One region of the Paenibacillus sp. EPM92 genome, then DNA from elsewhere that is predicted to be linked to it. Evidence: riboswitches for the same ligand, from Rfam matches in the RefSeq annotation. Region 1 holds a riboswitch; each other region holds the start of a gene.
What was found. A riboswitch is a leader RNA that binds a small molecule or an ion and turns the genes downstream of it on or off. The one in region 1 is predicted to bind cyclic di-AMP.
Positions count from the first base shown of each region.

Region 2: it holds a riboswitch for cyclic di-AMP, as region 1 does, so the genes downstream of both, JMF85_RS09745 (TrkH family potassium uptake protein) here and JMF85_RS21560 (hypothetical protein) in region 1, are expected to answer to the same signal.
Region 3: it holds a riboswitch for cyclic di-AMP, as region 1 does, so the genes downstream of both, JMF85_RS10605 (APC family permease) here and JMF85_RS21560 (hypothetical protein) in region 1, are expected to answer to the same signal.

Region 1 is NZ_BCPS01000082.1:98,975-103,906, forward strand. Features, by position in the region: gene JMF85_RS21550 (diguanylate cyclase domain-containing protein) at 1-1,001, opposite strand, end outside; gene JMF85_RS21555 (DedA family protein) at 1,120-1,722, opposite strand; gene JMF85_RS21560 (hypothetical protein) at 1,803-2,147, opposite strand; cyclic di-AMP (ydaO/yuaA leader) riboswitch at 2,315-2,453, opposite strand; gene thiM (hydroxyethylthiazole kinase) at 2,523-3,335, opposite strand; gene JMF85_RS28445 (GapA-binding peptide SR1P) at 3,504-3,665, opposite strand; gene JMF85_RS21575 (zinc-binding dehydrogenase) at 3,952-4,932, opposite strand, start outside.
Region 2 is NZ_BCPS01000051.1:5,210-10,141, forward strand. Features, by position in the region: gene uvrC (excinuclease ABC subunit UvrC) at 1-1,770, shown strand, start outside; gene JMF85_RS09740 (CPBP family intramembrane glutamic endopeptidase) at 1,727-3,358, opposite strand; cyclic di-AMP (ydaO/yuaA leader) riboswitch at 3,596-3,746, shown strand; gene JMF85_RS09745 (TrkH family potassium uptake protein) at 3,817-4,932, shown strand, end outside.
Region 3 is NZ_BCPS01000054.1:75,063-79,994, reverse strand. Features, by position in the region: gene JMF85_RS10610 (hypothetical protein) at 8-322, opposite strand; gene JMF85_RS10605 (APC family permease) at 423-2,186, opposite strand; cyclic di-AMP (ydaO/yuaA leader) riboswitch at 2,410-2,598, opposite strand; cyclic di-AMP (ydaO/yuaA leader) riboswitch at 2,686-2,886, opposite strand; gene JMF85_RS10600 (cold-shock protein) at 3,143-3,373, opposite strand; gene JMF85_RS10595 (cold-shock protein) at 3,444-3,644, opposite strand; gene JMF85_RS10590 (helix-turn-helix domain-containing protein) at 3,915-4,139, opposite strand; gene mscL (large-conductance mechanosensitive channel protein MscL) at 4,470-4,932, opposite strand, start outside.

The DNA of each region.
Region 1 (4,932 bases):
TGATTTTTTTGTTTGGCTTCGGCCATCGTCTTTTCAAGGATATGTTGAAACGATTTACGGTTGGGGAGTTCAGTTAAGGAATCGAAAAATGCCAATTTTCGAATGGTTTCTTCCGCTTTATTACGTTCGATTACCAGCCCTATTAAATAAGCGGAACGCTCGATCATTTGGAGTTCCCTGGTTTCGGGAGATTTTCGAGTCTTGTAATAGATAGCGAATGTTCCGATCACCTGATTGTCTTTATCCGTAAAGGGGACAGACCAGCAAGCCCGAAACCCGTGATCCAGCGCAATCTCGCGGAAATCCCGCCATAACGGATCATTCTCAATGTCAGATACAATAATATTTTTGTTATAATAGGCGGCGGTTCCGCAAGAACCCATGTCCGGTCCAATTCGTATGCCGTCTACAGCCCGCAAGAAAGAAGCCGGAAGACGGGGAGCCATTCCATGTTTTAATAAATCGTTATCAAGCAGCAGAATGGAACAAACAGCCTCTGTTTGCTTCTCTACAAATTCAATAATGTGACCTAAAATATCTTGTAGCGGCCTGCCTTTGGCAACCATTTCCAGAACCACATTTTGCTCGTTCAAATGATCTTGAATTAACTTTCGTTCAGTAATGTCGCGGCCGACAACAATTAACCACTCCCGCCGACCATCCTCGGCCATAACAGGTTCTTTAATAAACTCGATAATTACGGTCGAGCCGTCGGAACGCTTGAATTTTTCTTCAAAATGAATCGTTTTGCCTCGTCTCCAGGCTTCATTGTCGGTTTCTTCGCATGTATGAAAAAACTCTTCCATATGCGGCTTAGAACGTTGAAAATCAAGATTTGTTTTCCCCTTATACGCGTCACGGTCTAACTCAAATAACTGCAGCGCAGCATCATTCGCTTCAACCCATGCCCCTTTACCGTCTTTAAAAACAATGATATCAGGCATGATTTGAATTAATGTCAGCAGGTAATCACTTGTCTTATCTTTTATATGTTCTAACATGGGCACCATCTCAGTTCCGTGAAGGTAAAATAATTACTCACATATTCGACATGAACCATCCGCATCCTCCATGCCCGTTAAAATTTTACCATTCAAAAACCACACCGTCTTTCGTCTCCTACGTCGTTCTTTCTTTATTGCGATTGAATAATTTCACAGCTGAATAAACGAGAAGACCGGCCACAATCACGGCGGCAACCGGGAACAAATACCCCTTCGCCAGCTCCCCGACCTCGTGCCAATTGGGACCAAGCTTGTACCCAAGATAAACGTATAAACTCGTTATAGGCAGCATGGCACAAAACGTAAATAACGAGAACTTCCAGACACTCATTCTGGCCATGCCGCACGGAAGCGAAACAGCGGTCCGAACCCCCGGGATAAACCGGCCCAGAAAAGCTACGCCCGCCCCATACTTATGGAAAAATCGTTCGGCCTTATCGATCTCTTTCGTCCGTATAAAAAAGAACTTGCCAAACTTTATTATCACCGGCCTCCCCCCATACTTTCCTAATGCGTATAGAGTCAAGGGTCCTGTTACCCCTCCGACTGTCCCTGCCAGAATAGCCAGCCCCAAGTTCATATCCCCTTCATAGACCCAATAACCGACGAGGGGAAGAACCAGCTCTGCCGGAACAAACTCGAACGTCAGCGCCAAAACGACGCCTATGTACGATAATTGTTTGAAATAGCCAATAAACTCCAATAATATCTGTTCCATTACTCACCTCATCTTGTTTCCTTAGCAATACGCGAAAAAAAATCGACGGTTTCAGGTCTCATACAAACAAGAACACAACATCATCGTGTTGTGTTCTTGTCCAAAACCGATTTAAACGCTTCCCATAAAGCATGACTTAATTCAATAGCCTTCGTTTCAATCATAGAGGTCTGCACGACCCATTCTCCGGAAACATGTTGAATACGGACGGAATGGTCATGTTTATTTAAGTAGCTTAACATTTGTCCGATCGTTAATAATGGAAGCGCTTTATGCTTCTCGACCCCGTTCAAGTAATAAATCATCTCTTCGTGGTCACCCATAGCTATATATTCGCCTTCTTGTGGTATCCAATGGTTTCGCAGGTATTCTTTTTGAACATCTGTCAGTTCTTGCAGGTGGGAAGAAGTAATTCGCTGGAGCATCATGATCCTCCTTACTTAAGCTATGATGTTATCATAAAAACAAAAAAGACCCGAATCCAGCCAGGATGCGCTATCATCTAGCGCTTATCGTCCTGGACTGCGACGGGTCTGGAGCACAAAAAGACCCGGATTCACGGGTCAACGATGCAAGTCTGCATACATACACAATTTGACCCATCTACTGCTGACGAGGTTAGCTGTCGGGCTCGGGAAAGATGGTTCCCTACATGGAATGATTCGCCCCAATTTCATTGGTTCCCCCGCTTTCCGGTTTCGTGTAAACCGGAAATTAAGCGTGATTTCATCATACAAAACTGCTATTCGCAAGTCAATAATCCAAAATCTTGAAATTCATTGAGAAGTTGTTCCGGTCGCTTACTCCACGCGAGTTATTTTCGCCTGCCGACGTACAACTTCGCCATCCGTCTTGTGCAGCTGATTCAGCAATTCGATCTGAAAACTGCCCGGATTGTCGGAGCCGGCGATCTGGACCGCTCGCTCTGCGGCAACCCCATAATAAGCCAATGCCGCCACAGCAGCAGCCGCTTGATCGTTCTCCACCGCAAGGAAGGCGCCGACCACCGAAGTCAGCAAGCAGCCTGTTCCGGTCACTTGGGTCAGCAGCGGCGTACCATTGCTCACCCGATACGTCGCCTCGCCGTCGCTCACATAATCGTCACGGCCTGTGACGATGACGACACAGCTCATCGCCCGCGCCGCTTGCCGGACAAGCGCAGGCACTTCCCCGGCCGCACTGCCTGCATCGTCCACGCCTTTAATGCTCCACGATTTCCCGACGACGTTAGCCACTTCCGCAGCATTGCCTCGAAGTACCGAGATCCGCAGCTCCTTCATGAGCGAACGGGCCGTTTCCGTGCGATATGCCGTCGCCCCGGCTCCCACCGGATCGAAAACAATCGGAACGCCATGCGCGTTCGCCGATTGCCCCGCGATCCGCATGGCGTGAACGATACGGTCGTCCAGCGTGCCTATATTCAAGACGAGGGCGCCGGCGATTTGCGCCATCTCTGCAACCTCTTCGTGAGCATATGCCATAACCGGCGATGCTCCTAAGGCCAGCAGGCCGTTCGCCGTGAAATTCGTTACGACTACATTCGTAATATTGTGCACGAGCGGTTTATGGATCCGCACCTTATCAAGAATATCCGCGAAATATTGAACGTTCATTACCCCATCCCCTTCTTCCGGTTACATGATACTATCTCATATCGCGGATGGTTTGCCAAGCGCTTTATACGAGCGCACAGATATAAATAAAGAAGCCCCCGCCATACACCCGCGAGAGCTTCAAATCCCGTTAGGTTTGATCATGTTGCAGAGCTTTCCCGATAGCTTTCATTGTTGGTTATTGGTGTTCTTTCTCGTTTCCAAGCAGTCCGGCTCCTGGCAATCCGAATAATACGTAGTCACCTTCTCGGAATCGAACGTGCCAATAATTTCAGCGCAATGCTTACACAAGATTACACCCAGGTCTACGCTAATCGAGGAGTTTTCCATGCATGATCCATCCTTTCTTTCATGAAGTCGGATTAGCTCGGCAGCCAAGCTGGCATTCGCCTTTTCAATAACATGTTATTCCTATTTATTATACACTATTCTTCTTATTTATGTCGTTATATTTAACGATAATCTCGAATAAAATATTTAATTCAGGTTGTAATTTCATTAAGTACACACGGAATAGCAGAAAATCTTCCTTTATTGCTCACAACTCGCCGAGTTTGACCTGCATTGCCGGCGCCCGCCAACACGACTATACCGGCAGCTGCCGGCCAACGCCGCTTTACCCGAACTTGGTGACGACATACGTTCCCGTATTTGTAAAGCTGCTCATTTCCTCGAATATGCCGTTCACCTCGGAAAGCGAAACTTCTCGCGTCACCATTTTCCCCGGCGTCAATTTCCCGTTGGATACGAGGGGCAGTACAGCATGATAGCGATGCGCCGGCATGCCGAAGCTCGTAATGAAAGAAAGTTCTTTCAGGATCATCTCATCGACCGGAATCGCGATGGCCCCCGCATCCTGCTTCGACGTCATGCCGATTTGAAGATGCCGGCCGCGCTTGCGCAAGCTTCTGATCGCGCTAACCGCCGTCTGCGACAGCCCGAGCGCGTCTACCGACACATCCGCTCCGCCTTGTGTCATTTCGTTGACGGCTGCAATCGGATCGGTCGTCCTGCTGTTGACCGTGTAAGCGGCTCCCATTTGCTTCGCCAAATCGAGGTTGGCATCGTTGATGTCCACGCCGATCACATTCGCCCCCATAGCGGAGGCGATATTGACCGCCGATAGACCTACCCCTCCGCAGCCGTAAACAACAACCCACTCGCCGGGAAGCACCTGAACCCGGTCCACGATGCCGTGGAAAGCGGTAATAAATCGGCAGCCCAGGGCCGATGCTTCGGCAAAACTGATTTCTTCGGGCAAATGGATCATATTCCGGTCAGCGACAGGAACCGCCACATATTCGGCGTAGCCGCCCTGATACGTTAAGCCGGGCATCAAGAGCGAATCGCAAAGATGGGAATGGCCGCTTACACAATGCGGACAAGAGCCTTCGCTTCCGGAAAACGGCACCGTGACTCGATCGCCCTTCTTAAACCGGGTCACTTTGCTGCCTACCTCTTCCACAACGCCGCTAAATTCATGGCCGAGAATATTAACGGGAACGAGACCGCTTTCCCAAAAGTGATGATCGCTTCGGCATACGCCATTCGCCATAACTTTCAGCAGAACGCCATCTTCCGCCGGCTTCGGATCTTC
Region 2 (4,932 bases), on a different contig from region 1:
GTGACCGCCAGCAACATGGAAGCGCTCATCCTGGAGTGCAATCTGATCAAGAAGTACGTCCCGAGGTACAATGTACTCCTGAAGGACGATAAATCTTTTCCCTATATAAAAATTACGCATGAGCGGCATCCGAAGCTCGAAGTGACGCGGCGGGTGCATAAGGACAAGGCGAAATATTTCGGCCCCTATCCGAATGCGTACGCCGCTCAGGAAACGAAGAAGCTGCTGGACCGGTTGTACCCGCTGCGCAAGTGCAATACGCTGCCGGATAAGGTATGCCTGTACTACCACTTGGGCCAGTGTATCGCGCCCTGTGAGTTCGAGGTCGAGCAGGAGACGTACGATAAGATGGTCGGGGAGATCGCGCGCTTTTTGAACGGCGGCCACGACGAGATCAAGGAGGACCTGAAGCGCAAAATGCAGGAAGCGGCCGAGGAGCTGAACTTCGAACGGGCCAAGGAGCTGCGGGATCAAATTGTGCACATCGACGCCGTCATGGAGAAGCAGAAGATTACGACGAACGATAAGATGGACCGCGACGTATTCGGCTTTGCCGTCGACAAAGGGTGGATGTGTGTCCAGATTCTATATATGCGCCAAGGGAAGCTTATCGAGCGGCATGCGACGATGTTCCCTTACTATGGCGAAGCGTATGACGATTTCACCTCGTTCGTGACCCAGTATTACAGCGATAACCCGGCGCTGCCGAAGGAAATTTTCCTGCCGCCGAATCCGGCGGAGGAACGTCCGGCCGCTGTGGAGACGCCTTCGGCGGGCGCAGACGCGGAGCAGGGAACGCCTGTGCCGGAGGAGACGGCCGCGGCCGAGACGAAATCTGACGTCAAGGATGCGCTCGAAAGCTGGCTGAAGGTGCGGGTGCACATGCCCCGCCGCGGCTTGAAGAAGAACATGGTTGAGATGGCGAGCGACAACGCGCGCGTGGCGCTTGAAGAGAAGTTTAAGCTGATCGAACGGGATGCCGAGCGGACGATCAAGGCCGTTGAAAATTTGGGCCAATACCTCGGTACGGGCACGATCCATCGCATCGAAGCGTTCGACAACTCGAACATCCAGGGAAGCGACCCGGTGTCGGCGATGGTCGTGTTCACGGACGGCAAGCCGGACCGCAAGGAATACCGCAAGTACAAAATCAAGACGGTGCAGGGACCGGACGATTACGAGACGATGCGTGAGGTCGTCAGACGCCGCTACGAGCGTGTGTTGAAGGAAGGACTGAAGATGCCCGACCTGATCGTCATCGACGGCGGCAGGGGCCATCTGGCGGCTGCAGTGGACGTGCTCGAGAACGAGCTCGGTTTGCATTTGCCGGTATGCGGTCTGGTCAAAGACGCCAAGCACAAGACGGCCCAGCTGTTAATGGGCGATCCGCCCGAAGTGGTGCCATTGCCGCGCGACAGCCAGGAATTTTATTTGCTGCAGCGCATCCAGGACGAGGTGCATCGCTTCGCCATCACGTTCCACCGCGAGACGCGCGCCAAGTCGATGACCGTATCGACGCTCGATTCGATCACGGGCATCGGCGAGAAGCGGCGCAAGGCGCTCTTGAAGCACTTCGGCTCGTTGAAAAAAATAAAAGAGGCTCAAGTCGAAGACTTCAAGCCTCTCGGTATCGGGGAAAAGCTGGCGCAGCACATTCTCGCTTCCTTGAACGGCCCCGCCGAAGGAGCCGAAGCCGGGCCCGGCGCAAGCGATAGCGCCGACCCGATTACGGATGGCGCAGCGGCGGATTCGACGGGGATCGAGGCTTGAAGCGCCCGTGCAGCCTGTGCAGCAGCCAACCGACGACAGCCGGCGCGAAGAAGTACGCGAGGCCGACGGCGGCTTGCCTGTCGTCGCCGCTGTACATCAGCGAGAAGCCCATCAGGATGCTGTCCATCGCCGCGTGGGCGAACAGGGCGGTCAGGAAGCCGTACCGCAAGTACGCGTAACCGAACACGATGCCGATGACCGACACCTCTACAAGCCGGGTGTACACCGGGTATACCGGGTACTGGGTGTGACTCATCGCCCAGATGACGCTAGGCACAAGCACCGCCACGAAAGGACGGCGTGTCAGCTTCAGCATAAGCGACACGCCGAGCACCCGGTAGACGGCTTCCTCGGAGATGGCTGCAGACCAGGCCAGCAGCGGAAACCATTCGGGGTGCAGCATATTGTACACCGAATCGGTCGGGTCGTTCACGGCCCAGACGTCGAACAGCTCGGTGGCGGCGAAGAACAACGCCTGCTGGATGCCGAGAATGAACAGGGCGATCACATATCCGCTGCTCATCGCCTGCTTCACTTGCCCGGCGAAGTCCGCATCACGCCATACGGCCCACGGGCGTTCGCCCCGGTCAAGCGTCAGCCGGCTTCCGGCAACCAAGGCGAAGTAAGAGGACAACGCCATCAGCGCCACATAGATGTTGCTGATCCACAAGTACAACACCGCATCCGGCTCCGAAGGACCGCTGCCGTGCATCGTACGGAAGGCGGGCATCAGATTGTAGTTATTGCTCACATAGATCGCCAGGAACACGATCGACAGCAGCGCGCCGCGCGCGAAGTCGATCTGTTTGCGCTGCCGTACGACGAGGATCAAGGCGGCGAGCGCCATCAGCAGCGATGCGAACAAGCTGATCCGCGTCATCAGAGCGGACCGCTCGTCCTGCATCTGCTGCCAGAGTGTGAAGCTTTCCGGCGGCGGGAATGCCGGGCGGAACGACACCGCTTGCCCGTTCGCCGTCTGCACGTGCAGCTCCAGCGGGGCTTCGCCGATCCGCTCCGTCTTGCTGACGAATACGAATTCGCCGGGCGGGCGTTTGTCCGCAGCGCTGCCAGCCAGTGTGAACGCAGCCGGATCGAAGCCCATATCGCGGACGGCGCTTACGGCGATCGAGGACGCATCCGTTTCCGCCGCCGGCCGCGCTTCGGTTTTGGCCGTCGGCGCTTTCGAAGCGCTATAGCTGATCACCTGACGGTTGTTGAAGTTGACCCCGATGTAATAGGTGGCTTGCCCATCGCGGATTTCCACTTCGTAATAATCGATTGGATAACGCTTCTCGAACCGATTTCGATACTCTTCCTCCAAGCCTTCCTTCTGGATGTACCCGCTGCGAACCGTGTTCGATTGAAACAACGTATCCGCCGTGCGGCCGGGCGAGAGCCCGAATTTGTGATCGGCGAAGGCGATCGCGAGGTCGGCCGCTTCCGCTTTACTAATGGCAGGCGCCGCCTGCGCTTCCCCGTCAAGATCGTTGTGGTCCTGAAACAGCGGGGCGAGATAAGATAGCCCGAAGTACAGCAGAAGACCGATGACCGCCAGCCATAAGGGGGGACGAGAACCTTTGTTGGGCATGACACACTCCTTATCCGGTAAATCGTAACAGCTTATCTTAATCGTATTCTCCGTTATGGTCATCCATGCTAATAGGGTAATCTCATGATATCACGAGAAACCGCCGGAAAAAACAAGCAAGGAGAAGACTTCACCGTTTGAGAGCGCTGTCATGTATCGTAATGTTCCGAAAATCCTTCCTTTTCCGCCAAATAGAGCTTTGTACTTCGTTCCAAAGAACCTTATAATTCATATCAATTGAATAAGAAGCCGAATTTCTTCAAGAAAACGGGGGAACCATGAATCATAGGGGTGAATTCCGTGCAGGGCCGGGTAACGGGCCGCATGGATAGGGGGCCTGTATACCCGAATCCGTCAGCTAACCTCGTAGGCTTGTGTTACAGGAACCTTGGATGGCACTGGGTTTCCCGTGTCTTTTTTTTGTTGTTCATAAAAAGTTGAGAAGGTGCAGGTTCAGGATGAAATCCAAATCGAAAAAAATCGAGCTTACCCCGCCGCAAATTTTGGTCATCGGGTTCGCCTTGATCATACTGGCGGGCGCCGGCTTGTTAACGCTCCCGGTGTCAGCGGCGTCCGGGGTGCCGACGCCTTTCCTGGACGCGTTGTTCACGGCGACCTCGGCGACCTGTGTGACCGGTCTGGTCGTAGTCGATACAGGCACTCATTGGTCTTTATTCGGCAAGATTGTCATTATTTCGTTGATTCAGGTCGGCGGTCTCGGGTTCATGACCATGGCCACCCTGTTCGCCTTCGCCTTGAAGAAGCGGCTTTCGCTGAAAGAACGGCTCATTCTTCAAGAAGCGATGAATCAGGGCAGCATGGAAGGCATCGTGCGCTTAATCCGTAAAGTTCTGGTGTACTCGTTGACGATCGAGTTCACAGCGGCTGTCATCTTCGCCATCCGGTGGTCGTTCGATTTAGGTCCGGTGCGTGCGCTGGGGTATGGGGTGTTTCATGCGATCTCGTTCTTTAACAACGCCGGGTTCGATCTGTTCGGTCCGATTACCGGCCGGTTCTCCGGCATTACGGCTTACGCGGACGATTATGTGATCAATATCGTCTCCATGGCGTTGATTATATTAGGAGGGATCGGGTTTGTCGTCCTGTCCGACTTGATGGAGTACAAGCAGCGCCGCCGGCTGTCGCTCCATTCCAAGGTCGTGTTGAGCGCGAGCGGCATTCTGATCCTGGTCGGGGCCATCGTCATCTTCATCTTTGAATTTACGAATCCGAAGACGCTTGCCACGCTTAACTGGAACGGTAAAATACTGGCTTCGTTCTTTCAATCGGTCTCCCCTCGAACGGCCGGCGCGAACAGCATCGACATCGCGGGCATGAGGCAGGCGTCGCAGTTTTTCATTATTGTTCTCATGTTCATCGGGGCGTCCCCGGGATCGACGGGCGGCGGGATCAAGACGACGACGTTCACGACGCTGATCGGGGCGATTATCGCGATGATCCGGGGGAAAGAGGATATCGTGCTGTTCCATAACCGGCTCGGCAAAGACCGGATTCTTAAAGCGATTACGTTAACCATGATCGCCTTGTTCTGGGTCATCTTCGTCACCATGCTG
Region 3 (4,932 bases), on a different contig from region 1:
CTTGATATTACGGATAAAAGGATTCGTTCTTCAACCAAGTTCCACCCTCATCGGTGCTCCGGTAAAACATCGTTGCCGACCGGAGCGCTCCCCGTGCCGCCTCTTCGACTGAAGCAAACCGATTGTCCGTTGAAACGTACGGGTTGGCATTATCCGCTCCTCTATAATAATGACTTAGTTCATAAAAGTAATGACCGGCTTCATTCTTCAGGATTTTAATTCCGACTTCTTTACCATCAATGCGAGCCTTTAAAGCCTGGACGACCTCGTGAACAGCTTCAATATCAGGATGAAGATTCGCCAGCTCAAATAAATTCAACATCAGGTGCCTCCATTCGTGGATTTTGGTCTGAACGCAGCAGCTCTAATTAATGCTTCAAATGAAAAGGTACAGTCGAAATCGTAACGTCTTTTCGATTTAATCAATAGGCACGAATTAATATACTGGATTGATTATGCAGAAAATTGTGCCACCAACTCCTTGTAATAAATTGCGGAATCATCACCGTTACATAATCCGTCTCGCTGGTTTTCCATTCAATTGTATCGATAAATTTAATTAAAGGTCTCAGTATGCTCCGATAACTGGATTTTAAAATAACAAGCCGAACGCCTGAATTCCACTCCTCCCATTTTTTCTCCATCTTCTGTGCATCATCGTCGTCAAAAGCAACATAAACGGCAATAATGTTCTCTGATATCGACTTGGCATACCCGATCGTATTTAAAACGACCCGATTAACCCCTGCCACCGGGACAACGATCACATTTCCTTTGGTCACTGGCGTCTCTGCTTTCGGATCAATCCGCAGTTCATTAGCCATATTCAGGTAATGCTTGTGGATACGAATAAAGAAATAGATAACAACCGGAAGGAAAAGGAATGTGATCCATACTTGTGAAAATTTTGTAATCAAAAAGATTAAGCAGATGGAGAACGTTGTGATCATTCCGATTGTATTGATTAAAAAGCTGATAGCCCAACCCTTCGGTTTCATTTTCCACCAGCGGCGCATCATTCCTGTTTGGGACAAGGTAAACGGAATAAACACGCCTAAAGCATACAAAGGAATCAGGCCTTCCGTATGTCCCTGAGCAATAACAATTAAAATAGCCGATAAAACACCGAGTACGATGATCCCGTTTGAAAACCCGAGTCGATCCCCTCTGGCGGTAAACATACGGGGCATAAATTTGTCTTTTGCCATCATGTAGGCAAGCAGCGGAAATGCGGCATAGGCTGTATTCGCAGCGAGAAATAAGATCAAAGCCGTAGAAGCTTGTATGGCATAATACATGGGCCCCCGGCCAAACGTGGAAGCGGCGATTTGGGAAACGACGGTTTCTTCAGGTCTCGGTGTAATGCCATAGGTATAGGCTAGAAAACTAATCCCCATAAATAAGCTGCCTAAAATAAGTCCCATCATCATCAGGGTTCTTGCCGCATTTTTCTCCGCCGGTGCCTTGAAGTTAGGTATTGCATTAGATACGGCCTCAACCCCGGTCAATGCGGAACAGCCGGAACTGAAAGCCTTAAGGAGTATAAATAAACTAATTCCCGAGATTGCCATATCATGAGTTTGGGGCGCTGCAGAAACACCGCCTGCAGCATATTTATATAACCCGCTCAGGATAAGAAGCACAATTAGAGTGACAAACAGGTAAACCGGATAAGCAAGGATAGAAGCCGATTCCGTGATTCCCCGTAAATTCATGATGGTCAAAAAAGCAATCATCACAATAGCAATGAGAACACGATGGTCGTGAAGGCCAGGGAAAGCGGATGTGATCGCATCGGTTCCAGCAGAAATACTAACAGCCACAGTTAAAATATAATCAACTAATAAGGATCCCCCTGCTAATAAACCGACAGGCACCCCCAGATTCTCCTTCGATACGATGTATGCCCCGCCCCCCGTCGGATAAGCATATATGGTTTGGCGATAGGAAAGAATTAAAATCGTTAATAACCCTAATACAGCAATGGAAATCGGAATGGAATACCATAATGCCACAAAACCTACTGTCATTAAAACCAGCAATATTTGTTCCGTGCCGTAAGCAACAGAAGACAGTGCATCCGATGATAATACGGCAAGAGCCTTAAATTTGCTCAACTTCTCTTCCGCGAGTTCTTCGGATTTCAAAGGACGACCGATTAAGAACCGTTTCAAAGCAGACATCATCTTGAATGCTTCCCCCTTTTGAAGCCGATTCTCTGCTTCATGATTTGGATATTTTACCCGATGTTGCTGTGTTTTTATCCACATTAAATATCAACTCCTAAAGTCACAAACGGTTGTACATCTTCAAATCCTAAAGAGACATAAAAAAAGAAGCCTGACAGAAGAGGACTCTTCTCGCGGCTTCCTGGGTACGGCAAAAAAACCGTATCTTTCGCACGACAAAATCGCCTCTCTTTTTACGCTTACGAGGTTAGCTGACGGATTCGGACGTAAGAGTCGCCCTATTCTAAGCAAATGTACAAATGTACGGGATTGCTTTAGAAATTCACCCCAAAGTAATAAGCGGTGTAACAACCTTGCCCATTACCGAATGGTTCCCCCGATCCCCTAAAGGACTCAGCGATAAAGACGCATTTCATTTTTGATATCCCGGTTTTTGGCAATAAAAAGCCACAGAGGCGCTTCCCCTGTGGTCACGTTAGACGATCACAGTTTCCCCATCTCCTCCACACAACGCTTACGAGGTTAGCTGACGGATTCGGGTGGTGAGAGTTGCACCCTACCTCGGACAAAAACACTACCGATGTTTGTGTCCAAGGATTCACCCCTTCAAACTTTGATTTTTGGCTCTCACACCAATAAGCAAAGCTCGAGTTTGGTTCCCCCGCTTTCCCAAAGGGAAATTAAGCGAATTAGAATTAGAAACGTTATTTTGTTTTCATGAGTTGTATCATACGCTTATTCAAAAAAGCTGTAAAACAGATGAAATCAAGATATTAGACATCGTTTTGATAAAACGACGCGTGATACCGCTTACATATCATGCGGTCTTTTATTTCATGCTTTTTACTCGATGAATCGCGTTTTTTCTTTTCCCCAACAACCAAAAAGCCTTCATCTCACGATCCCTCTTATAGAGGAAACGTAAAAAGAAGGCTTGATTAGGGGGGCGACAGCTAAGAAATCTGCACACCTTTTTTAAGTGATTTAAAGTCGATGTTCGAGTTTAAGAGCAACGGCAGTATCTTCATGCTGCTTACCATCGGAGCAAGACACTGTCGGCAAATCGGCTGACATTCAAAGGCAAAGTTGTCACGAATCCAACCCTTACAGTCTTCATTTTCACATGACCAAATCATCGTATTTTCCGTAGGGATATCCTCTAACAATTTTTTCCGAAAATACATGATGAACCCCTCCTTATGATCCAAAAGAAAAGCTGCCCTCCATATTTGTTAGGGCAGCTTGCTTTGGGTTTTACAGCTTTACAACATTTTCGGCTTGCGGACCGCGATTTCCTTGTACGACATTGAATTCAACACGTTGACCTTCATCTAACGATTTGAAACCATCGCCTGTGATTGCACTGAAATGCACGAACACGTCGTTGCCGCCTTCCACTTCGATAAAACCAAAACCTTTTTCAGCATTAAACCATTTCACTGTACCTGTTTGCATAATATGACCTCCAAATTTTTATTTAACATGTACTTTTTATTTTTGGAAACAAATAAAAAATTCACACATTGAAAAAGGTACCATCGCACAAATGATAACCCTTTGCAATATGTGAATCAAGGTTTCAAATATATGATTAAAGTAATCATACCACACTCAAACGCAAAGGGCAAGTTTTTCTCTCCTCCACAAACCAAAAAGCCCTCGTCTTACGATTCTCCGCAAAGAAGAACCGTAAAAAGAAGACTTTGTTAGGTCCATTGGATTTCCTCAGATCTGCAGCTCCCCAAGCTTAATCAGCTCGACAACCGCTTGCGAACGCCCTTTTACATTTAATTTCTGCATGACGTTGGAGATATGGTTGCGTACGGTTTTCTCACTGATAAACAGCTGCTGCGCGATATCTTTCGTCGTTTTGTCCTGCACCAGCAGTTCAAATACTTCGCGTTCGCGATTGGTGAGTAAAAATTTACTTTTGTGATCGCTGCCCTTCAAATGTCACCCCTCCTTGCCCGGGTTTTTGTATCAATACAAGGTCTAGGGATACAGTCAAATTCAGTTTATGAAGGGTCACGTATACTGGTGCGGCAACCGTCCAAAAATGGGCGAGACGATGAGGCATCGCAGCTATTGGCGGGGAATCCGCCAGGGTACGGTTTTCCGGCATACGGTTATGAATGCAGGCGGCATGTTATAAGGCTGATGAATAAAGACGAGTTGTTCCTGCACAGCCGAGCCTATATTCATAAACATGTCCATCCTCTCTGGTCTGTTACATCTTAAGATACCCAACATGGAATGGATCTACTGAAGTGCCGCTATGGATCAGGCTTGTCCGTTCGCTTGCGCTTTCACGACAGCCGTGCAATATTTGCAGCGAATCGCTTTCTTCGGGATCTCGGATAAACATTCCGGGCATTCCTGCAAGCCGGCTTTCGGATCGGGCTTTGCCTCCTCCTTCTTGCGCAGTCGGTTCAATTGCTTCACGGCAATGAAGATGACGAACGAAATGATCAGAAAATCAAGCATTGTGCTGATAAACAAGCCGTAGTTTAACGTCGGCGCCGACGCTTTCTTGGCATCTTCCAGCGTAGCGAAAGACCGGCCGTCCAGACTGATGAACAAGTCCTGGAATTTTACACGGCCCAGCAGCAGGCCGATCGGGGGCATAACCAAATCGTTGACGATGGACGTGACCACCTTGCCGAAGGCGCCGCCGACAATAACCCCGATCGCCAAATCAATCATATTGCCCTTCATGGCAAACTCTTTAAATTCTTTCCAGACC